One region of the Streptomyces sp. NPDC048182 genome, then DNA from elsewhere that is predicted to be linked to it. Evidence: riboswitches for the same ligand, from Rfam matches in the RefSeq annotation. Region 1 holds a riboswitch; each other region holds the start of a gene.

The links. Region 1 has a riboswitch for cyclic di-AMP ahead of ACGFZL_RS13740 (transglycosylase family protein). Riboswitches for the same ligand answer to the same signal wherever they lie in the genome.
Region 2: linked by a shared signal. The riboswitch ahead of ACGFZL_RS06645 (transglycosylase SLT domain-containing protein) and the one ahead of ACGFZL_RS13740 (transglycosylase family protein) in region 1 are both predicted to bind cyclic di-AMP.
Region 3: linked by a shared signal. The riboswitch ahead of ACGFZL_RS27710 (M23 family metallopeptidase) and the one ahead of ACGFZL_RS13740 (transglycosylase family protein) in region 1 are both predicted to bind cyclic di-AMP.

What each region holds. Positions count from the first base shown of each region.
Region 1 covers NZ_JBIDAQ010000006.1:81,011-88,182, forward strand. Annotated here, with positions in the region: gene ACGFZL_RS13730 (PP2C family protein-serine/threonine phosphatase) at 1-278, shown strand, start outside; gene ACGFZL_RS13735 (transglycosylase family protein) at 588-1,667, shown strand; cyclic di-AMP (ydaO/yuaA leader) riboswitch at 1,855-2,022, shown strand; gene ACGFZL_RS13740 (transglycosylase family protein) at 2,026-2,769, shown strand; gene eno (phosphopyruvate hydratase) at 2,992-4,272, shown strand; gene ACGFZL_RS13750 (septum formation initiator family protein) at 4,372-4,863, shown strand; gene ACGFZL_RS13755 (DUF501 domain-containing protein) at 4,933-5,472, shown strand; gene ACGFZL_RS13760 (exopolyphosphatase) at 5,469-6,422, shown strand; gene ACGFZL_RS13765 (response regulator) at 6,454-7,059, opposite strand; gene ACGFZL_RS13770 (sensor histidine kinase) at 7,056-7,172, opposite strand, start outside.
Region 2 covers NZ_JBIDAQ010000003.1:137,415-144,586, reverse strand. Annotated here, with positions in the region: gene ACGFZL_RS06665 (ABC transporter permease) at 1-414, opposite strand, end outside; gene ACGFZL_RS06660 (ABC transporter ATP-binding protein) at 401-1,414, opposite strand; gene ACGFZL_RS06655 (outer membrane lipoprotein carrier protein LolA) at 1,468-2,724, opposite strand; gene ACGFZL_RS06650 (polyprenyl synthetase family protein) at 2,981-3,991, opposite strand; cyclic di-AMP (ydaO/yuaA leader) riboswitch at 4,523-4,679, shown strand; gene ACGFZL_RS06645 (transglycosylase SLT domain-containing protein) at 4,684-5,163, shown strand; gene ACGFZL_RS06640 (HAD family hydrolase) at 5,150-5,977, opposite strand; gene fahA (fumarylacetoacetase) at 6,307-7,172, shown strand, end outside.
Region 3 covers NZ_JBIDAQ010000017.1:63,861-71,032, reverse strand. Annotated here, with positions in the region: gene ACGFZL_RS27720 (M16 family metallopeptidase) at 1-713, shown strand, start outside; gene ACGFZL_RS27715 (pitrilysin family protein) at 710-2,098, shown strand; cyclic di-AMP (ydaO/yuaA leader) riboswitch at 2,300-2,463, shown strand; gene ACGFZL_RS27710 (M23 family metallopeptidase) at 2,473-3,243, shown strand; gene ACGFZL_RS27705 (GntR family transcriptional regulator) at 3,368-4,033, shown strand; gene ACGFZL_RS27700 (HPr family phosphocarrier protein) at 4,208-4,489, opposite strand; gene ACGFZL_RS27695 (GNAT family N-acetyltransferase) at 4,590-7,172, shown strand, end outside.

The DNA.
Region 1 (7,172 bases):
GCCCCTGGACGTACGAGTCCCGCCCCTTCGCCCCCGGCGACCTGCTCCTGATGTGCACGGACGGCCTCCTGGAGGCCCGCGACGCCGACGGCGTCTTCTACACCCCCCTCACCGCCCTCGCCGACTGCTGGCGCGAAGGCCCCCCGGCGGTGGTCGACACGCTGGCCCGCCTGGTCCACGACCACGCGGGCGGCCACCTGACGGACGACCTGGCCCTGCTGGCGGTGACGGTGTCTCCGACGGGGCCGCCGAGGACGGAGCCGACGCCGGCGCCGTGACGGCGCACAGGTCCGCGCGCACACTCGGGCCCGCGCCGCCGACTCTCCTCTTAGTACGCAGCCGGCGTGGGACTCCCCGCGGCGGGCCTCCGCCACCTCCGCATGTCCCCTCACTTCCCCGGCGCCACCGAGGGACGACAACGGCACCGTCTGCACCGAAAGGTGACACGCGTTCACGTCTGTGATCTTCACGTGATCTGCGCGGCATGAACTTGTGACAAGCGATCATCTGCCGATACGTTCACCCATCAGCGTGGCGACCGGCACCACCCGCCGCGCCGGTCCCCGTCCCCTCTGAAAGGTCGTCGCATGCTCTCCGGGAACGGTCGTCACCGTCGCCCCCGCCAGGCGCCCGCCCTGGTCGTCGCCGCCGGTGTCACCGGCTCCGCGATCGCGATCCCGCTGCTCGGCGCGACCGGCGCCCACGCGGCCGACGGGGCGGACTGGGACCGGGTCGCCGAGTGCGAGACCGGCGGCGCCTGGAGCCAGAACAGCGGCAACGGCTACTACGGCGGCCTCCAGCTGAGCCAGCAGGCGTGGGAGCAGTACGGCGGCCTCGCCTACGCCTCCAGCGCCGACCAGGCCAGCCGCTCCCAGCAGATCGCCGTGGCCGAGCGCGTACGCGCCGCCCAGGGCATCTCCGCCTGGCCGACCTGCGCCCTGCTCGCCGGCATGGGCAACGACTCGGCGTCCACCGGGAGCGGGTCGGGCGGCGACGAGCCGGACGAGAAGGAGGCCGGCGGTGACGGCGCCGCCGACAAGACGCCCGACGCGCCCGAGGCGTCCGGGTCGCCCAAGACCTCGACGAAGCCCAAGACGTCGGAGCAGCCCCGGACGCCGCAGACACCCGACGCGCCCGAGACGTCCAAGTCGCCCGGGAAGTCCGAGACGTCCGAGGCATCCGAGACGTCCACGGGCCCCGGCGGGACGACGCCGCAGCCGTCCGGCTCCCCCGACGCCACGTCGGGCAAGGGTGACGACACGGCCGAGCCGGACACGTCCCCCACCGCCCCGGCGGCCGGCGAGACGGACAACCCGGCCCGCGGCGACGGCTCTTCGAACCTCACCGGCACCGAGTCCGCCGACTCCGCCGGCTCGGGCCGGCACCGCGGCGACAGCGCCGACGAGGCCGCGCCGGAGGACCGTACGGCCGACGCGTCCGGCCGGCACGCCTCGCGCGGCGAGGACCGCGCGCGGGAGGCCGTCGACGGCTCCTACACCGTCCGGTCCGGCGACAACCTCTGGGCCATCGCCGACTCCCTTGACCTCAAGGGCGGGTGGCCCTCGCTGTACGCCGGCAACAAGGACGTCGTCGGCGCCGACCCGGACCACATCCTGCCCGGTCAGACCCTCACCGTCGGTGGCGAATCGGGCGTAAACACCCGCTAGTCGGCGCCTAGTTCACGCCCGGTTTCGAGATCATATGTCCGGTTTGGATCACGTGAGATATAGGTCTCATAAGCCGTGATCGTCTTTGAAAATCCCCCGGCGCCGTGTCTACGGTCGTGATCGCTCGTCACCGCGAGCCCCGGCTGCCGCACGCCGAATCCTGCCAGCGGCCGTCCGGGAACAGTCGTCGCGTCAAGCGCCGAAGGCAGGAGCGGGGGACCCAAGGTAAGCGCCGCGCCGGGACGTTGGAACCGGAGTGGCTAGGGGTGGAGCCGAGTCCCGTGAGGGACCCGGCCGGGCAACTCAACCGGCCCGAACCCGACAGCTCACCTCGCAGGCGTCGGTGAGGGGATCAACCATGCTGTTCAACGGCTCTGGCAAGCACCGTCGCCCGTCCAAGGCCACCCGGGTCATCGCCGTCGCCGGCGTCACCGGCGCGGCCGTCGCCGCCCCGCTGATGGCGGCCGGCAACGCCTCCGCGGCGACCACCTCCGAGTGGGACACCGTCGCCCAGTGCGAGGCCGGCGGCAACTGGTCGATCAACACCGGTAACGGGTACTTCGGCGGCCTGCAGTTCTCCGCCTCCACCTGGGCCGCCTACGGCGGTACCCAGTACGCGGCCACCGCCGACCAGGCGAGCAAGGCCCAGCAGATCGCCGTCGGCGAGAAGGTGCTCGCGGGCCAGGGCAAGGGCGCCTGGCCGGTCTGCGGCACCGGCCTGTCCGACGCCTCCCCGGCCTCCTCGGGCTCGGGTTCGTCCGACTCCGGCTCCGGCTCGTCCGACTCCGGCTCCGGCTCCTCGCAGCAGTCCTCCGGCTCCTCCTCGCAGCAGCAGTCGTCGGGCTCCACCGCCCACGAGAGCGAGCAGAAGGCCTCCCGCTCCAGCGAGCGCCCCGCCGCGAAGAAGACCGTCACCACCCCGACCGGCAAGAAGGTCAAGAAGGGCGACGGCGAGTACAAGGTCGTCAAGGGCGACACCCTCAGCAAGATCGCCGACAAGCACGAGGTCAAGGGCGGCTGGGCGAAGCTGTTCAAGCTGAACGACGACATCGTCGACCAGGCCGACCTGATCTACCCGGGCCAGCAGCTGCACCTCAAGTAAGCGGCGGCCCACCCCCTCCCCGTCCCGGTGCGTGTTCCCCCGTACGCACCGGGACGGGGTTTTTCACGCCCCGTTTCCCCGGACCCCGCTTTGTTCCACTGGGAAACAATCTAGGCTCGGTTCTGTCCACAGGGTGGGTGACCGGCTGGCCGATCGCCCTGAGCCGGTTAGGCTCGTCCCGCAGGATCACACCGAAGCGTCACATCGAAGAAGGAGATGCTCGTGCCGTCCATCGACGTCGTCGTAGCCCGGGAAATCCTGGACTCCCGAGGCAACCCCACGGTCGAGGTCGAGGTCGGCCTCGACGACGGCAGCACGGGTCGTGCCGCCGTTCCGTCCGGCGCCTCCACCGGTGCCTTCGAGGCCATCGAGCTGCGTGACGGCGACACCAACCGCTACCTCGGCAAGGGCGTCGAGAAGGCCGTCCTCGCCGTCATCGAGCAGATCGGCCCGGAGCTGGTCGGGTACGACGCCACCGAGCAGCGCCTGATCGACCAGGCCATGTTCGACCTGGACGCCACCGACAACAAGGGCTCGCTCGGCGCCAACGCCATCCTCGGCGTCTCCCTCGCCGTCGCGCACGCCGCCTCCGAGGCGTCCGACCTGCCGCTCTTCCGCTACCTGGGCGGTCCCAACGCGCACCTGCTGCCGGTGCCGATGATGAACATCCTGAACGGCGGCTCGCACGCCGACTCCAACGTGGACATCCAGGAGTTCATGATCGCCCCGATCGGCGCGGAGTCCTTCTCCGAGGCCCTGCGCTGGGGCGCCGAGGTCTACCACACGCTGAAGAAGGTCCTGAAGAACAAGGGCCTGGCCACCGGCCTCGGCGACGAGGGCGGCTTCGCCCCGAACCTCGGCTCCAACCGCGAGGCCCTCGACCTCATCCTCGAGGCGATCAAGGAGGCCGGCTACACCCCCGGCGAGCAGATCGCCCTGGCGCTCGACGTCGCCGCGTCCGAGTTCTACAAGGACGGCACCTACTCCTTCGAGGGCAAGGACCGCACCGCCGCCGAGATGACCGAGTACTACGCCGAGCTGGTCGAGGCGTACCCGCTGGTCTCCATCGAGGACCCGCTGTTCGAGGACGACTGGGACGGCTGGAAGACCCTCACCGACAAGCTCGGCGACAAGGTCCAGATCGTCGGCGACGACCTCTTCGTCACCAACCCCGAGCGCCTCGCCCGCGGCATCGAGGAGGGCGCGGCCAACGCGCTGCTGGTGAAGGTCAACCAGATCGGCTCGCTGACCGAGACGCTGGACGCCGTCGAGCTGGCCCAGCGCAACGGCTTCAAGTGCATGATGTCCCACCGCTCCGGCGAGACCGAGGACGTCACCATCGCCGACCTCGCCGTCGCCACCAACTGCGGCCAGATCAAGACCGGCGCCCCGGCCCGCTCCGAGCGCGTCGCCAAGTACAACCAGCTGCTGCGCATCGAGGAGATCCTCGACGACGCCGCGGTCTACGCCGGCCGCAGCGCCTTCCCGCGCTTCAAGGGCTGACGACCCGGCAGGTGACGCCGTAGGCGGCGTCGTCCGTACGTCCCCGCACCCGGTCCCGTACCGTGTGCGGGGACGTACGTACGAGATGGGAGGCCGGGCATGGCGGTGAAGGACCGCGACCGCTTCTCCACCGCGACCAGGATCCGGCTGCTCGGCGAGCAGACCGCGGCCCGGGTCTACCGCTCGCAGAACCGGCGGCAGGCCCGCCGCTCCCGGCTGACCGGCCGCGCGGCCCTCCTCGCGATGGTGCTCTGCTCGCTCGTCGTGGCACTCGCCTACCCGATACGGCAGTACGTGGCGCAGCGCGCCGACATCGCCGACCAGCGCCGCGAGCAGCAGGAGACCCGGCAGCGGGTGGAGGACCTGCGCGACCTCAAGGCCCGCTGGCAGGACGACGCCTACGCCGAGCAGCAGATCCGGCTGCGGCTGCACTACGTGCTGCCCGGCGAGACCGGCTACACCGTCGTCGACCCGGACGCGGCCCGCACCACCCGCACCGACCTCGGCGCTGCCGACCGGCCCTGGTACCGCAACGTCCTGGACGGCGTGGACCGGGCGGACGCCGCCGCGGCGCCCCGGCGGCACGGGTGACGGGTGTCCGGCCGCCGCCCGTGACCCCGTGACCCCTCGACCACACAGGAAGACCAGCAGAAGACGCTCATGGACACGCCCCCGCCGCCCACCCCGCGCACCGAGCCCACCGACGCGGACGTCGCCGCCTTCAAGCAGCAGCTCGGGCGCCCCCCGCGCGGGCTTCGCGCCATCGCGCACCGGTGCCCCTGCGGGCAGCCGGACGTCGTGGAGACGGCACCGCGGCTGCCGGACGGCACGCCCTTCCCGACGCTGTACTACCTGACGTGCCCGAAGGCGGCCTCCGCCATCGGCACCCTGGAGGCCAACGGCGTGATGAAGGAGATGACCGAGCGCCTCGCCGCCGACCCGGAGCTGGCCGGCGCCTACCGCGCCGCGCACGAGGACTACGTCCGACGCCGCGACGAGATCGAGGAGCTGACCGGCTTCCCCAGCGCCGGCGGCATGCCCGACCGGGTCAAGTGCCTGCACGTGCTGGTCGCCCACTCCCTCGCGGCCGGGCCCGGCGTCAACCCGCTGGGCGACGAGGCGCTCGCGATGCTGCCGGAGTGGTGGGCGAAGGGCCCCTGCGTGTCCCTGACCGAGACCTGCGAGGAGGACGCCCGATGACCAGGGTCGCCGCCGTCGACTGCGGCACGAACTCCATCCGCCTGCTGGTCGCCGACGTCGACCCGGCGACCGGCGAGCTGACCGACCTGGACCGGCGGATGACCGTCGTGCGGCTCGGCCAGGGCGTCGACCGCACCGGACGGCTCGCACCGGAGGCGCTGGAGCGGACCTTCGCGGCGTGCCGGGAGTACGCCGCGGTCATCGAGGAGCACGGCGCGAAGCGGGTGCGCTTCGTGGCGACCTCGGCCTCCCGGGACGCGGAGAACCGGGACGAGTTCGTGCGCGGGGTGGTGGAGATCCTCGGCGTCGAGCCGGTCGTCATCACCGGCGACCAGGAGGCCGCGTACTCCTTCACGGGCGCCACGAAGGAGCTGTCCGGCCACCTGGCCACGCCCTACCTCGTGGTGGACATCGGCGGCGGCTCGACGGAGTTCGTCGTCGGCGACGGCGAGGTGCGCGCCGCCCGTTCCGTGGACGTCGGCTGCGTCCGGATGACCGAGCGCCACCTGGTCCGCGACGGCGAGGTGACCGACCCGCCGACCGAGGAGCAGATCGCCGCCATACGGGACGACGTCGAGGCCGCCCTCGACCTCGCGGAGGAGACGGTCCCGCTGCGCGAGGCGCGCACGCTGGTCGGCCTGGCCGGCTCGGTCACCACGATCTCCGCGATCGCCCAGGACCTCCCCGCGTACGACTCGACCCGCATCCACCACTCCCGCGTCACCCGCGAGCGGGTCCGCGAGATCACCGACCGCCTCCTGCACTCGACCCACGCCGAACGCGCCGCGATCCCGTCCATGCACCCGGGCCGGGTCGACGTCATCGCCGCGGGCGCCCTGATCCTCCTGTCGATCATGGACCGCACCGGCGCGGAGGAGGTCCTCGTCAGCGAACACGACATCCTGGACGGCATCGCCCGGCACGCGGCGCTGGACGAGGACGCGGGCTGACCCGTGAGGCCCGGACGGGCCGGCGCCGCGGTCACAGCCAGCCGCTGGCCTCCGCGATCCGGGCCGCCTCGGCACGGGTGCGGGCCTGCGTCTTGCCGATCGCGGACGACAGGTGGTTGCGGACGGTGCCCCGGGACAGCCGGAGCACCCTGGCGATGTCGGCCACGGTGCCGCCCTCGGCGGCGGCGCGCAGCACGTCGGCCTCGCGTCCGGTCAGCGGGCTGGCGCCGGCGGCCAGGGCCTCCGCCGCGAGGGCCGGATCCACGAAGCGCAGGCCGGCGTGGACGCGGCGGATCGCGTCGACCAGCTGTTCGGGCGGGGAGTCCTTCACGACGTACCCGGCAGCGCCCGCGGACATCGCCCGCGCGAGGTAGCCGGGCCGGCTGAAGGTGGTGCAGATGACGGTGCGGCAGCCGGGCACGGCCCGCTGGAGATCGGCGGCGACGCTCAGGCCGTCCCGGCCGGGCATCTGCACGTCGAGCAGCGCGATGTCGGGCGCGGTCCGCCGCGCGGCGGCCAGCACCTCGGTGCCGGTGCCGACCTCCGCCACCACGTCGAGGTCGGCTTCGAGCCGGAGCACGGCGGCGAGAGCACCGCGGACGAGTGCCTGGTCGTCGGCGAGCAGGACGCGGATCATCGCGCGCCGGCTTCGCCGGAAGGTGCGGGGCGGAGCGCCGGGGCCGGTCCGCGGGCGAGGACCCGGAACCCGCCGCCGGGGGCGGGCCCGTGTTCGAGGGTGCCCGACACGGC
Region 2 (7,172 bases), on a different contig from region 1:
GGCCATCGGCAGGAACACCGGCAGCGTCGCGGCGAGCGCGCTGAAGACCAGGAACAGGCCGTTGTTGCTGATCTGCGCGAGGAACGCCGGCCCCCCGCCGCCCTGCCCGCCGGCCCGGTCGCCGCCGCCGACGGTCGAGCCGTCGCCGGTCTCGATCCGCACCGCGATCCCGATCAGGACCGGCACGGCGGCCAGCACCGCCAGCAGGGCCAGGGTGCGCCAGCGCCGGAAGGTGATCAGCAACTCGCTGCGCAGCAGCCCGAGCGACCACAGCGGGCTCACCGGCCGCCCGGCACCGGCCACCGCGCCGGCACCCTTCGCCGCGGCCGGCCCGGCGGCGACCGCGTCGGCCGCCGTGGACTCCGCCGCGGCCCCCGGCGCCTCCGTACCGGCCCGCGTCTCAGCCCGCGACATCGAAGCCCTCCCCCGTCAGCGCCACGAACGCGTCCTCCAGCGAGACCCGTTCCACCCCGAGGCCCCGGACCCGGACCCCGGCCCCGACCAGCGCCGCGGTCACCTCGGCGAGGTCCCCCTCCGGGGGCTCGGCGGTGACCCGGCCCTCGGAGGGCGTCACATCGACGGCACCCCGCTCCTTCAGGATCCGGGCCGCCTCCCCCGTGTCCGGGGTGGTCACCACCAGCCGGCCGCGCGCCCCGGCCGCCAGGTCCGCCACCGACCCCTGGGCGAGCAGCCGGCCTCGGGCCATCACCGCGGCGTGCGTGCAGACCTGTTCGATCTCGTCCAGCAGGTGGGAGGAGAGGAAGACGGTCGTCCCGTCGGAGGCCAACTCGCGCACCAAGGCCCGGATCTCCCGCATGCCCTGCGGGTCGAGACCGTTGGTCGGCTCGTCCAGCACGAGCAGGCGGCGCGGCTGGAGCAGGGCCGCCGCCAGACCGAGCCGCTGCTTCATCCCGAGCGAGTACGCCTTGGCCTTCTTGCCGGCCGCGGCCGTGAGGCCCACCCGGTCCAGGGCCGCTCCGACGCGGGCGCGCCGGGTGCGGGGGTCGGCGGTCGGATCGGCGGCGTCGTAGCGCAGGAGGTTGTCGCGGCCGGACAGGAAGCCGTACAGCGCCGGGCCCTCGATCAGCGCGCCGACCTGGGGCAGGACGGTGCGGGCGGCGCGCGGCATCGGCCTGCCGAGGACCCGGGCCGTGCCCGAGGTCGGCTCGATCAGGCCCATCAGCATGCGGATGGTGGTGGTCTTGCCGGAGCCATTGGGGCCGAGGAAGCCGAAGACGCTGCCCGCCGGGACCGTGAGGTCGAGGCCGTCGACGGCGAGCTGCCCACCGCGGTAGCGCTTGGTGAGGGCGCTGGTGGCGATGACGGCCTCGCCCGGGTCCCCGCCGCCCGTGTCCGCGACGCCCGGGTGTCCGGCACGCGGGTGTCCGGCGTCCGTGGCGGACGGTCCGTCCATCGGGTCCCCTTCTCTGGTCCTGCCCACGGCCTCCCGCGCGGCCCGCGGGACGGCTACTGCGCGGCGTCGGCCGCCTTGATCAGGGCCTCCTTGGTGACCATGCCTGCATAGAGCTTGCCGTCGTCCGTGATCAGGGCGTTGACCAGGCGGGTCTTGAACACCGTGCCCGAGCCGAAGTCGCCCTTGACCTGGTCGCCGAGGGAGCCCAGGAAGCCGCCGAGGTCGCCGCCCGCGCCGGCGCCGGCGCCGGGGAGACCCTGGCCGCCGGTGTCGGCGGTGGCGATCGCGTTCCATCCCTTGCCTATGACCTTCAGCCCGTCCAGGTCACCGCCGGGGGCGCCCGGGGTCGGCGCGTGGTGCTCGGGGAGCTTGGGTGCCTCGGGGAGCTTGGGAGCCCCGGGGCCCTTGGCCGGTGCCTCGTCGGCCTCGGTCACCTTCGCGCCCTTCGGCGGGGTGAAGTCGAACGTCGAGGCCGCCGGACGGTCGAAGCTGACCTTGGTGAAACCGGCGTCCACGACGGCGGCGCCGCCGCTCGCCGGGGTCAGCGTGAACTTCAGGGGCAGCCCGGTCTTCGCGTCCACGGCCACGCTGATGGCGCCGACCGTGGAGCCCTTCTGCTCGGGCTTGATCACCAGCCGGTAGGCGTCGCGCCCCGCCACCTGCGCCGTGCCGTCGACCTTGACGGAGGTGGTGCCGTCGACGGCCTTGAGGGCCTGCTCGGTGAGGTCCTTCGGCGTGGCCGGTGCCTCCTTCTCCGGGCGGGCGGCGCCCTTCTGGTCAGGAGCGGTGGAGTGGAAGACCTCGTTGGACGCGCTGTCGTAGCCCCAGACGTCCTTGCCGTCGTGGATCAGGCTGTACTCGGCGGCGTTCTCCAGCAGGGAGAGCTTCTGCCGGTCGGGGCCGTCGGCCGCGACGCGCAGGGTGTGGGTGCCCGACACCAGCTCGGTGAGCTTGGCCGAGGGGTCGGCCGCCGAGCCGGCGCCGCCCGCGGAGGGGCCGCCGGAGAGCATGCCGTCGGCGAGGCCACCGAGGTCCGGCAGGCCGAGGTCGGTGCTGATGCGCACGGTGCCCGACAGCTGCTGCACGTCGGAGGCGGCGATCTTCTCGATGAGCTGCTGCGCGGTGACCTCGGGGAGGTCGGGGTCACCGGAGTCGGCGAGCGCGGGGACCAGGCCGATCGTGGCGGCCGCCACCCCCAGCACCGCGACCGGCACCACGTACCGCGTGGCCTTGCGCCGCCGCGCGCCTCGGTCCTCGTCGCTCGCGCCCGTGCTGTGGTCGTGGTCGTCGTGGGAATCGAACGGTGCCATGTCTGCCCTACCTCCGTCGTCGGCGGCGGCTGTTCCGCGAACGCGCACGGGTCCACCCGTGAGCCGCCATTCTCACCCGAATCGGTGAGGAGTGGTGTTTTTCCGTGGTGTCCATCTGACCAAATCGGCGCCGAGGATGCGTCACCCCGCGGAGCCAACTGCGCGGGCTCCGCGTACTCCTGGGGTATGACGCGACGCGCCGTCACCTACCCGGCGGGAGGTAGGGGACGGCGCGCGGGGCAGGAAAGCGAAGGGCTCAGCCGGCCCGGTGGACCACCGCGTCGCACAGCTCCACCAGCGCGGTCTTGGCGTCGCAGTCCCGCAGCGGGGCCAGCGCGGAGCGGGCGTCGCTGGCGTAGCGGACGGTGTCCCGCCGGGCCTGCTCCAGGGCGGGGTGCGCGCGCAGCAGGCGCAGCGCCTCGGCGTGCCGGGCGTCGTCGGTGAGGTCGGAGTCCAGCAGCTCGCACAGCGCGCGGTCCTCGGCGAGACCGAGCCGCTCGGCCCGCTCGCGCAGCCGCAGCACCGGCAGGGTCGGGATGCCCTCGCGCAGGTCGGTGCCGGGCGTCTTGCCGGACTCGTCGGAGTCGGAGGCGATGTCCAGGACGTCGTCCGCGAGCTGGAAGGCGACGCCGAGCCGCTCGCCGTACTGGGTGAGCACGTCCACGACCGTCTCGTCCGCGCCCGACATCATCGCGCCGAACCGGCAGGAGACGGCGACCAGTGAGCCGGTCTTGCCGCCGAGCACGTCCAGGTAGTGGTCGACCGGGTCACGGCCGTCCTGCGGCCCCGCGGTCTCCAGGATCTGGCCGGTGACCAGCCGCTCGAACGCCACGGCCTGCACCCGGACCGCCTCGGGCCCGAGGTCGGCGAGGATCTGCGAGGCGCGGGCGAAGAGGAAGTCTCCGGTGAGCACCGCGACGGAGTTGCCCCAGCGGGTGTTCGCGCTGGCCACGCCGCGCCGCACGGCGGCCTCGTCCATCACGTCGTCGTGGTACAGCGTCGCGAGGTGGGTCAGCTCCACGACCACGGCGGAGGGCACCACGCCGGGCGCGTAGGGGTCGCCGAACTGGGCCGCGAGCATCACCAGCAGGGGGCGGAACCGCTTGCCGCCGGCGCGCACCAGGTGCTGGGCGGCCTCGGTGATGAAGGGGACCTCGCTTTTGGTTGCCTCGAGCAACCCTTCCTCGACAGCCACCAACCCGGCCTGGACATCGGCCTCCAGAGCCTGGTCCCGCACGCTCAGCCCGAACGGCCCGACGACGGTCACGAGGGGTCTCCTGTCTGCTGGTGTCTTCTGGCGATTACCCGGCTTGTCGATAGGTCGCTGCCACCACTCAAGTCAGCGTATCCGGTCACGTTTCGATCACCGCCAGCGCCCACCGTTACAGGCCGGTCGGTATCGGATCATGCGCGGTATGTTTTTGATCAAGGCATATGAGCAGACATCGACCGACATCCCCGGGGGTCGAGATCCCGCCACCGAGCGGATGTCCGCCACCTCCGGCCGATTGGCGACTAGTTGGGATGTATGCCTGTTTTGCGGCTCTCGTGACCGCCCGTGAGTTGGCTCACTCGGCCGGACCGGGCGGCCAGCCGCCCCTCCGCCGCGCCCGGCCTTGACCCGTAAGCGAGTTGACCCTTGGCGTACGCAAAGGATCAAGTCCACCAAATACCCCAGTTCAAGGTCAACAGGGCCTTTGGGTGATTCCTGCACTTGTTTCGGACATGTGCTCTCGCATACGTTCCCGGCCTGTCAGGCGGACGCCGAATCCTGCCACCGCCCGACGCACTCACATCCACTCGACACTCGCCGGCAGGAGCGGGGGACCCAGGTAAGTCGCCGCGCCCGGTCATCGCCGGAGCGGCTCGGGGTGAAGCCGTGCCCGTCAGGGCCCGGCCGGGCACCTCCCCGCCCGAACCCGACAGCTCACCTCGCAGGCGTAAGGAGAGGGACACACCATGTCTGCCAACGGTCAGAACCGTCGGACCCGCCTTGCCCGCAAGCTCGCCCTGGCCGGCACCGGCGTCGCCGTGCTCGCCATGCCGATCGTCGGAGCCGCCACCGCCTCCGCCGCCACCCCGGCCGCCAAGACGGCCACCACCGCGTCGGTGGCCTACCCGAACAACCTCGACGGCTGGATCCGCGAGTCGCTCGCCGTGATGGCCCAGCACGGCATCCCCGGCACCTACGACGGCATCCACCGCAACGTCATCCGCGAGTCGTCCGGCAACCCGCTGGCCATCAACAACTGGGACATCAACGCCATCAACGGCACCCCGTCCAAGGGCCTGCTCCAGGTGATCGACCCGACCTTCCAGACGTACCACGTCGCCGGCACGTCCTGGAACTCCTACGACCCGGTCGCCAACATCACCGCCGCCTGCAACTACGCGGCCCACCGCTACGGCTCCATCGACAACGTCTTCAGCGCCTACTGAGCAGACGCTCACTGAAGACCCGCTCGAGGACGACGGCCACGCCGTCGTCCTCGTTCGTCGTGGTGACCTCGTCGGCGACCGCCTTCAGCTCCGGGTGGGCGGCGGCCATGGCGACGCCGTGGGCCGCCCACTGGAACATGGGCACGTCGTTGGGCATGTCGCCGAAGGCGATCGTCCGCCGCCGGTCCACGCCCAGCCGCTCGGCGGCCAGCGCCAGGCCGGTGGCCTTGGTGACGCCGCACGGCTGAAGCTCCACGGTGCCGGGGCCGGACATGGTGACCGTCGCGAGCGAGCCGACCACCGACCTGGCGGTCGCCGCCAACTCGTCGTCCGGCAGGCAGGGGTGGCGCAGCAGCACCTTGCTGATGGGGGCGGACCACAGATCGTCGCGCCGGCCGACCCGCACCGCGGGCAGCGTCGGGTGGGGCATCCGGTAGCCGGGCTCGACGAGCGTCAGCCCGTGGACGCCGTCCTGGTCGACCGCGGCGTACACCTGGCCCACCTCGGCCTCGATCTTGCCGAGCGCGGTCTCGGCCAGTTCCCGGTCGAGCACGGCCGACCACAGCAGCCGGTGCGCGCCGGCGTCGTACACCTGCGCGCCCTGTCCGCACACCGCGAGCCCCGTGCAGCCGAGCCGGTCGAGCAGGGGCCGGACCCGGGGCGCCGGACGCCCGGTCACCACCAGGTGCAGCCCGCCCGCCTCGGCCACCCTCCCGAGCGCGGCCAGCGACCGTTCGGAGACGGTGTCGTCGCCGCGCAGCAGGGTGCCGTCGAGGTCGGTGGCGACGAGGGAGTACGGAGGGGTGCGGTCCATGATCAGAGAATACGGACACCGCCCCCGCCGGAACGGGCCGCGACCGCTTCCGCACACGGAAGTACGCGGACGTCCGGGCGGCCGTACGAGCCGGGTCCTGGCCCGCACGATCATGCCCGCTCCTGCGCGCTCCTGGCCGCTTGCGCGCCGAGGCCGGCACGCCGCCGGCGACGGTGCCCGGCGGCCGGTGCGCCGGACCGGCGTCCGCCCTCTCCCGCCGGGTGCGTCACCTCCTCGGGCACTGCCCAAGACCGTCGTCCCACCCGTAACGTGTGGCGCGGCCACGGATCACGTGGCGCACGGCGAGCACGAGAGAGAGGCAGCACCCGATGCCCCCCTTCGACGTCCCCGAGGGCGACCCCTTCGGCCCGCACAACCTTCCGTACGGCGTGTTCTCCCTGCCCGGCTCGCCGGAGCGGACGGTCGGTGTCCGGCTCGGCGACCACGTCCTGGACGCCGGCGCCGCCGCCCACGCGCTCGGCTCGCCCTACGTCACCCTGCTCGCCCGGCCCACCCTCAACCCGCTCCTCGCGGCCGGCCGCACCACCTGGTCGGACGTGCGGCGCGCGCTGACCGCCTGGGTGACGGTGCCCGCCCACCGCGAGGCCATCGAGCCGCTCTTCCACCCGCTGTCCTCGGTGGAGCTGCACCTGCCCTTCGAGGTCGCCGACTACGTCGACTTCTACGCCTCCGAGAACCACGCCCGCAACGTCGGCCAGATCTTCCGCCCCGACGCCGAGGACTCCCTCACCCCCAACTGGAAGCACCTCCCCATCGGCTACCACGGCCGCTCCGGCACGGTCGTCGTCTCGGGCACCGACGTCGTCCGCCCGTCGGGCCAGCGCAAGGCACCCGCCGACGCCGCCCCGGTCTTCGGCCCCTCCGTCCGCCTCGACATCGAGGCCGAGGTCGGCTTCGTGGTGGGCACGCCCTCCGAGCGGGGGCGTCCGGTGGCCCTCGGCGACTTCCGCGAGCACGTCTTCGGCCTGTGTCTGCTCAACGACTGGTCGGCCCGGGACGTCCAGGCCTGGGAGTACGTGCCCCTCGGCCCGTTCCTCGGCAAGTCCTTCGCCACCTCGGTGTCGGCCTGGATCACCCCGCTCGACGCCCTGGACGAGGCCCGGGTGGCCCCGCCCGCGCGCACCCACGAACTGCTGCCCTACCTGGACGACACCGACCCCGTGCAGGTCGAGCC
Region 3 (7,172 bases), on a different contig from region 1:
TCGACCCCGAGCGGACGCTCGCCTGGATCGAGAAGTACTTCGGCTCCATCGCCTCCCACGACGGCAAGCCCGCCCCCCGGGACGGCTCCCTGCCGGACGTCATGGGCGAGGAGCTGCGCGAGGTCGTCGAGGAGGAGGTCCCGGCGCGCGCGCTGATGGCGGCCTACCGCCTGCCCGAGGACGGCACGCGCGCGTGCGACGCGGCCGACCTGGCGCTCACCGTGCTCGGCGGCGGCGAGTCCTCGCGCCTGTACAACCGCCTGGTGCGGCGCGACCGCACCGCCGTCGCGGCCGGCTTCGGCCTGCTGCGGCTGGCCGGCGCGCCCTCGCTCGGCTGGCTGGACGTGAAGACCTCCGGCGACGTGGAGGTGCCGGTCATCGAGGCCGCCATCGACGAGGAACTGGCCCGGTTCGCCGAGGAGGGCCCGACGGCCGAGGAGATGGAGCGCGCCCAGGCCCAGTTGGAGCGCGAGTGGCTGGACCGGCTCGGCACGGTCGCGGGCCGCGCCGACGAACTGTGCCGGTACGCCGTGCTGTTCGGCGACCCGCAGCTCGCCCTCACCGCCGTGCAGCGGGTCCTGGAGGTGAGCGCCGAGGAGGTCAAGGAGGCCGCCCGGGCCCGCCTGCGCCCGGACAACCGCGCGGTGCTGGTCTACGAGCCCACCGCGCCCCAGACCGCCGAAGGCGACGAGAACGAGGAGGCGGCCAAGTGACCGACCTGGCCACCATGGAATTCCACGGGCAGCCGCAGGCCGGCGAGCCCAAGCCGTGGGCCTTCCCGGCCCCCGAGCGCGGCAGCCTGGACAACGGTCTCACCGTGCTGCGCTGCCACCGCCCCGGCCAGCAGGTCGTCGCCGTCGAGGTGTCCCTGGACGCCCCGCTGGACGCCGAGCCGGCCGGCCTGGACGGCGTCGCGACCATCATGGCGCGCGCCTTCTCCGAGGGCACCGACAAGCACAGCGCCGAGGACTTCGCCGCCGAGCTGGAGCGCTGCGGCGCCACCCTCGACGCGCACGCCGACCACCCCGGCGTCCGGCTCAGCCTGGAGGTGCCCGCCTCCCGCCTGGAGAAGGCCCTCGGCCTGCTCGCCGACGCGCTCAGGGCGCCCGCCTTCGCCGACAGCGAGGTCGAACGCCTGGTGCGCAACCGGCTGGACGAGATCCCGCACGAGCTGGCCAACCCCTCGCGCCGCGCCGCCAAGGAGCTGTCCCGGCAGCTCTTCCCGGCCGACGCCCGCATGTCCCGCCCCCGGCAGGGCTCCGAGGAGACCGTCGCGGCCATCGACGCGGGCGCGGTGCGCGCCTTCTACGAGCGCCACGTGCGCCCCGCCACGGCCACCGCCGTGGTCGTCGGCGACCTCACCGGGCTGGACCTCGACGCGCTGCTCGCGGACACCCTGGGCGCCTGGACCGGCTCCGCCGCCGAGCCGCGGCCGGTGCCGCCGGTCACCGCCGACGACACCGGCCGCGTCGTCATCGTGGACCGCCCCGGCGCCGTCCAGACGCAGCTGCTCATCGGGCGCACCGGACCCGACCGGCACGACCGGGTCTGGCCCGCGCAGGTGCTCGGCACCTACTGCCTGGGCGGCACCCTCACCTCCCGCCTGGACCGCGTCCTGCGCGAGGAGAAGGGCTACACCTACGGCGTCCGCGCCTTCGGGCAGGTGCTGCGCTCCGCGCCCGACGGCACCGGCGCCGCGATGCTCGCCATCAGCGGGTCCTTCGACACCCCCAACACCGGGCCGGCGCTGGCCGATCTGTGGACCGTGCTGCGCACCCTGGCCGACGGCGGCCTCACCGACGCCGAGCGCGACATCGCGGTGCAGAACCTGGTGGGCGTGGCGCCGCTGAAGTACGAGACCGCGGCGGCCGTGGCGAGCACCCTGGCCGACCAGGTCGAGCAGCACCTGCCCGACGACTACCAGGCGGCGCTCTACCGCCAACTCGCCGCCACCGGCACGGTGGAGGCCACCGCCGCCGTGGTCAGCGCCTTCCCGGTGGACCGGCTCGTCACGGTCCTGGTGGGCGACGCGGCGCAGATCAAGGCGCCCGTCGAGGCGCTCGGCATCGGCGAAGTGACCGTGGTGGCCGCCGAGTAGCGGCACGCGCGCGCGGCAGGCCCCCGCACGGCCCTGGTACGGAAACGTCACCAGGGCCGTGCTGTGTCCGAATTGGGGAGAGACTGCCTCTCTGTGCTGTGGTGTGCGCAACAAAACCGGTGTTGCGTTTGAGAATTGAACACAGCCGCGTTTAGCGTCATCCGGGCTGTTCGTCAGGCAGTGCGCCGCACCCGCGGCACCGGACAGCCATCGCCGAGTCCCCGTACGGCGCGAGCCAGGGGAGCCGGGGACCCATCGCAGTCCCTGGGGTGAATCGGACGCCCGCGCGCGAGCGAGGGGGCCCGTAGGAGACCTTCCTGCTCCGAACCCGTCAGCTAACCCGGTAGGCGAGAGGGAAGGAAAGGACGAGCCTCTTGGCGTTCACGCGCGCCACCGGGAAGCACCGCCGGCCCAGCCGGATGCAGCGCACCACCGCCCGTGCCGCGAGCGTCGCGGCCCTCACCGCCACCGGCGTCGTCGGCACCCTGGCCGCCCCGGCGCTGGCCGCCCAGGCCGAGCCCGCGCCGGAGACGACCGGCCTCACCCCCGTCATCACCATCGGCGACTCGATAGCCGATCAGATCGACGCCCAGGCCGCCGCCCAGGAGCAGGCCGCCGCGGACGAGGCCGCCCGCAAGGCCGCCGAAGAGGCCGCGCGCGAGCGGGCCGCCGAGGCGGCCAAGGAGGCCCACGAGGCCAAGGAGCGGGCCGCCCGCGCCGCCGAGCGCAAGCGCCTCGACACCTTCGTCGCGCCGATCAGCGGCTCCTACGTCTCCACCGGCTACCAGTCCAGCAGCTCGCTGTGGTCCTCCGGCAGCCACACCGGCATCGACTTCCACGCCGCGAGCGGCACCACGGTGCACGCCGTCGGCACCGGCACGGTCGTCACGACCGGCTGGGGCGGGGCGTACGGCAATCAAGTCGTGATCAAGATGCATGACGGCACGTACACCCAGTACGGGCATCTGTCGTCCATCAACGTCTCGGTCGGCCAGTCGGTCACCCCCGGCCAGCAGATCGCGCTGTCCGGCAACACCGGCAACACCACCGGACCGCACCTGCACTTCGAGGCCCGCACCGGTCCGGAGTACGGCTCGGACATGGACCCGGTCGCCTACCTCCGCTCGCACGGCGTCCACGTCTGAAAAACATCCCCGAATTCCGGTCGGCGGTCGGAAAGAACGCCGAATTGGCCTAGAGTCTTGACCCAGAGTCGCTGAGGACGCGTCCGTCGTCGGCGTTTCACGGGGATTAAGGCGGAGGTCGGCCATGCGAATTCCGGCGCACTCGGTGTGCGCGGCGATCCGGGACGACATCGTCGCCGGGGTGCACCCGCGCGGCAGCCGCCTCACCGAGGAACTGCTCGCCCGCCGCTACGGCGTCTCCCGCGTCCCCGTCCGCGAGGCGCTGCGCACCCTGGAGGCCGAGGGCTTCGTGGTGACCCGGCGGCACGCGGGCGCCTGCGTCGCGGAGCCCAGCGAGCAGGAGGCCGCCGACCTCCTGGAGGCCCGCGCCCTGCTGGAGCCGCTCGGCGCGGGGCGGGCCGCCCGACGCCGCAGCGAGGCCCACCTGAAGGTGCTGCGCGGACTGGTCCGCCTCGGCCAGGAGCGGGCCGGCCAGGGCGGGTCCGAGGACCTGCGCGCCCTGGGCGGCTGGTTCCACGAGACCCTGGCCCAGGCCGCCGGCAGCCCCTCCCTGACCGCGCTGCTCACCCAGCTGCGCCACAAGATCGCCTGGCTCTACGTCGTCGACGTGCCGGCCGGCGCGGTGCAGTGCTGGGCGGAGCACGGCGCGATCGTCGACGCGGTGACCCGCGGGGACGGGGAGCGGGCGCGGATGCTGATGGCGCTGCACGCCGAGCGCTCGGCGCCGGCCCACCGGCTGCGGGTGAGGAGAATGCAACCTGCCGTAAACACACCGAGCGCGGGGAATTAACACGGGCGCCGTATACAAGAGGGGAATTCCCGGCGGGATCTCGAAAGGGGAGTTTGGGAGGATTTCCCTTTGACCGGGGGTGCTTCTCGTAACGGGAAAGGCCGGCCCGCGCCCTCGAAATGAGGGCGCGGCCCGGCCCACGCGAAATGCCCGCAGTGGCGTCGGGTCGCGGTGTCAGACGGTCTCGGGAAGCTCCTCGAGGCCCTCCGCGACCAGCTTCGCCAGCCGCTCCAGGGCGGCGTCGGCGCCCTCGGCGTCCGAGGCCAGGACGATCTCCTCGCCGCCCTGCGCGCCCAGGCCGAGGACGGCCAGCATGGAGGCCGCGTTGACGGGGTTGCCGTCCGCCTTGGCGATGGTCACCGGGACCCCGGTGGCCGTGGCGGCCCGGACGAAGATGGAGGCGGGGCGGGCGTGGAGACCCTCGGCCCAGCCGACGTTGACGCGGCGCTCAGCCATGTGATGCTGCCCTTCGAGTGGTGCAGGGTTGACCTGGTGCAGGGTTGTCTAGACCAGTTTCCCACATCGCGCGGCATGCGCGAGCCGTACGCTGGGGCGCATGCAGACCTCGCCGGACCGGCACGCGTATCCCGCCCACTGGGAGGCCGACGTGGTGCTGCGCGACGGCGGCACCGCGCGCGTGCGGCCGATCACGGTCGACGACGCCGAGCGCCTGGTCAGCTTCTACGAGCAGGTCTCCGACGAGTCGAAGTACTACCGCTTCTTCGCGCCCTACCCCCGGCTCTCCGCCAAGGACGTGCACCGCTTCACCCACCACGACTTCGTGGACCGGGTCGGTCTCGCCGTCACGGTCGGCGGCGAGTTCATCGCCACCGTGCGCTACGACCGGATCGGCCCCGGCGGCACCCCCGCCTCCGCGCCGGCCGACGAGGCCGAGGTCGCGTTCCTGGTCCAGGACGCCCACCAGGGGCGCGGGGTCGCCTCCGCGCTCCTGGAGCACATCGCCGCCGTCGCCCGGGAGCGCGGCATCCGCCGCTTCGCCGCCGAGGTGCTGCCCGCCAACACCAAGATGATCAAGGTGTTCATGGACGCCGGGTACACCCAGAAGCGCAGCTTCGAGGACGGCGTGGTGCGCCTGGAGTTCGACCTGGAGCCCACCGACCGCTCGCTCGCCGTGCAGTACGCGCGCGAGCAGCGCGCCGAGGCGCGGTCCGTGCAGCGGCTGCTCCAGCCCGGCTCCGTCGCGGTCGTCGGCGCCGGACGCGCGCCGGGCGGCGTCGGCCGCAGCGTGCTCGGCAACATCCTGGACGCCGGCTACACCGGCCGGCTGCACGCCGTGAACCGGGGGCTCGCCGAGGGCGAGACGGAGATCGGCGGCGTGCCGGCCCGCCGCTCGGTGCGCGACATCGACGGGCCCGTGGACCTCGCCGTGGTGGCCGTACCCGCCGAGCGGGTGCCCGAGGTGGTCGACGAGTGCGGCGAGCACGGCGTGCAGGGCCTGGTCGTCGTCTCCGCCGGGTACGCCGACAGCGGGCCCGAGGGCCGCGAGCGCCAAAGGGCACTGGTGCGCCAGGCGCGCTCGTACGGCATGCGGATCATCGGCCCGAACGCCTTCGGGATCATCAACACCGCGCCCGAGGTCCGGCTCAACGCCTCCCTCGCCCCCGAGTCGCCCCGCCCCGGCCGGATCGGCCTGTTCGCCCAGTCCGGCGCCATCGGCATCGCCCTGCTGTCCCGGCTGCACCGGCGCGGCGGCGGGGTCACCGGCGTCACCGGGGTGTCCACCTTCGTCTCGTCCGGCAACCGGGCGGACGTCTCCGGCAACGACGTCCTGCAGTACTGGTACGACGACCCGCACACCGACGTCGCCCTGATGTACCTGGAGTCCATCGGCAACCCGCGCAAGTTCACCCGGCTCGCCCGGCGCACCGCCGCCGCCAAGCCGCTGGTCGTCGTCCAGGGCGCCCGGCACGGCGGCGTCGCACCGCAGGGGCACGCGGTCCGGGCGACCCGGCTGCCGCACGCCACGGTCTCCGCGCTGCTGCGGCAGGCCGGCGTGATCCGCGTCGACACCATCACCGAGCTGGTCGACGCGGGCCTGCTGCTCGCCCGCCAGCCACTGCCGGCCGGGCCCCGGGTGGCGATCCTCGGCAACTCGGAGTCGCTCGGCCTGCTGACGTACGACGCGTGCCTCTCCGAGGGGCTGCGGCCCCAGCCCCCGCTCGACCTGACGACGGCGGCCGCCCCGGCGGACTTCCACGCGGCGCTGGCCCGCGCGCTGGCCGACGACACGTGCGACGCGGTGGTGGTGACCGCCATCCCGACGCCGGGGGAGGGCGCCCCGGGCGACGCGGCGCTGGCCGTGGCCCTGCGCACGGCGGCGGCCGAGGTGCCGGCCAAGCCGGTCCTGGTGGTCCACGTGGAGCTGGGCGGCCTCGCGGAGGCCCTCTCGGCGGCGACGAGCACGGCCCCGCAGGCGCGGCCGGCGGCCCCGGTGGCGAGCACCCCCGCGTCTCCCGCCTCCCCCGCCCCGCCCGCCCCCGCGGCACCCTCCGAAGAGGCCCGCCTCATCCCCGCCTACCCCGCCGCCGAGCGCGCCGTCCGCGCCCTCGCGCAGGCCGTCGCCTACGGGCAGTGGCGGCGCGAGTCAGCCGATCCCGGCCGGGTGCCGGAGTACGACGACATCGACGAGAAGGGCGCCGCCGAGCTGATCGCCGGCCACCTCGCGCGCGCGGAGGGCCCCGCCCTCGACCAGGCGGCGACCTGCGAACTGCTCACCCGGTACGGCATCCGCGTGCACCGCGCCCTGCCCGCGCCCACCCCCGACGACGCCGCGGAGGCCGCCCGCGCCCTCGGCTACCCGGTCGCTCTCAAGGCGACCGCCCCGCACCTGCGCCACCGCGCCGACCTGGGCGGCGTCCGCCTCGACCTCGCCGACGAGGAGCAACTGCGCCGGGCGTACGCCGAGTTGACCGAGTTGTTCGGCCGCCCCGAAGAGCTGCGCCCGGTGGTGCAGTCCATGGCGCCGCGCGGCGTGGACACCCTGGTCCGGGCCGTCATCGACCCGGCCGCAGGCGCCGCGCTCTCCTTCGGGCTCGCCGGGCCCGCCACCCAGCTGCTCGGCGACACGGCGCACCGGCTCATCCCGGTCACCGACCGCGAGGCCACCACCCTGATCCGC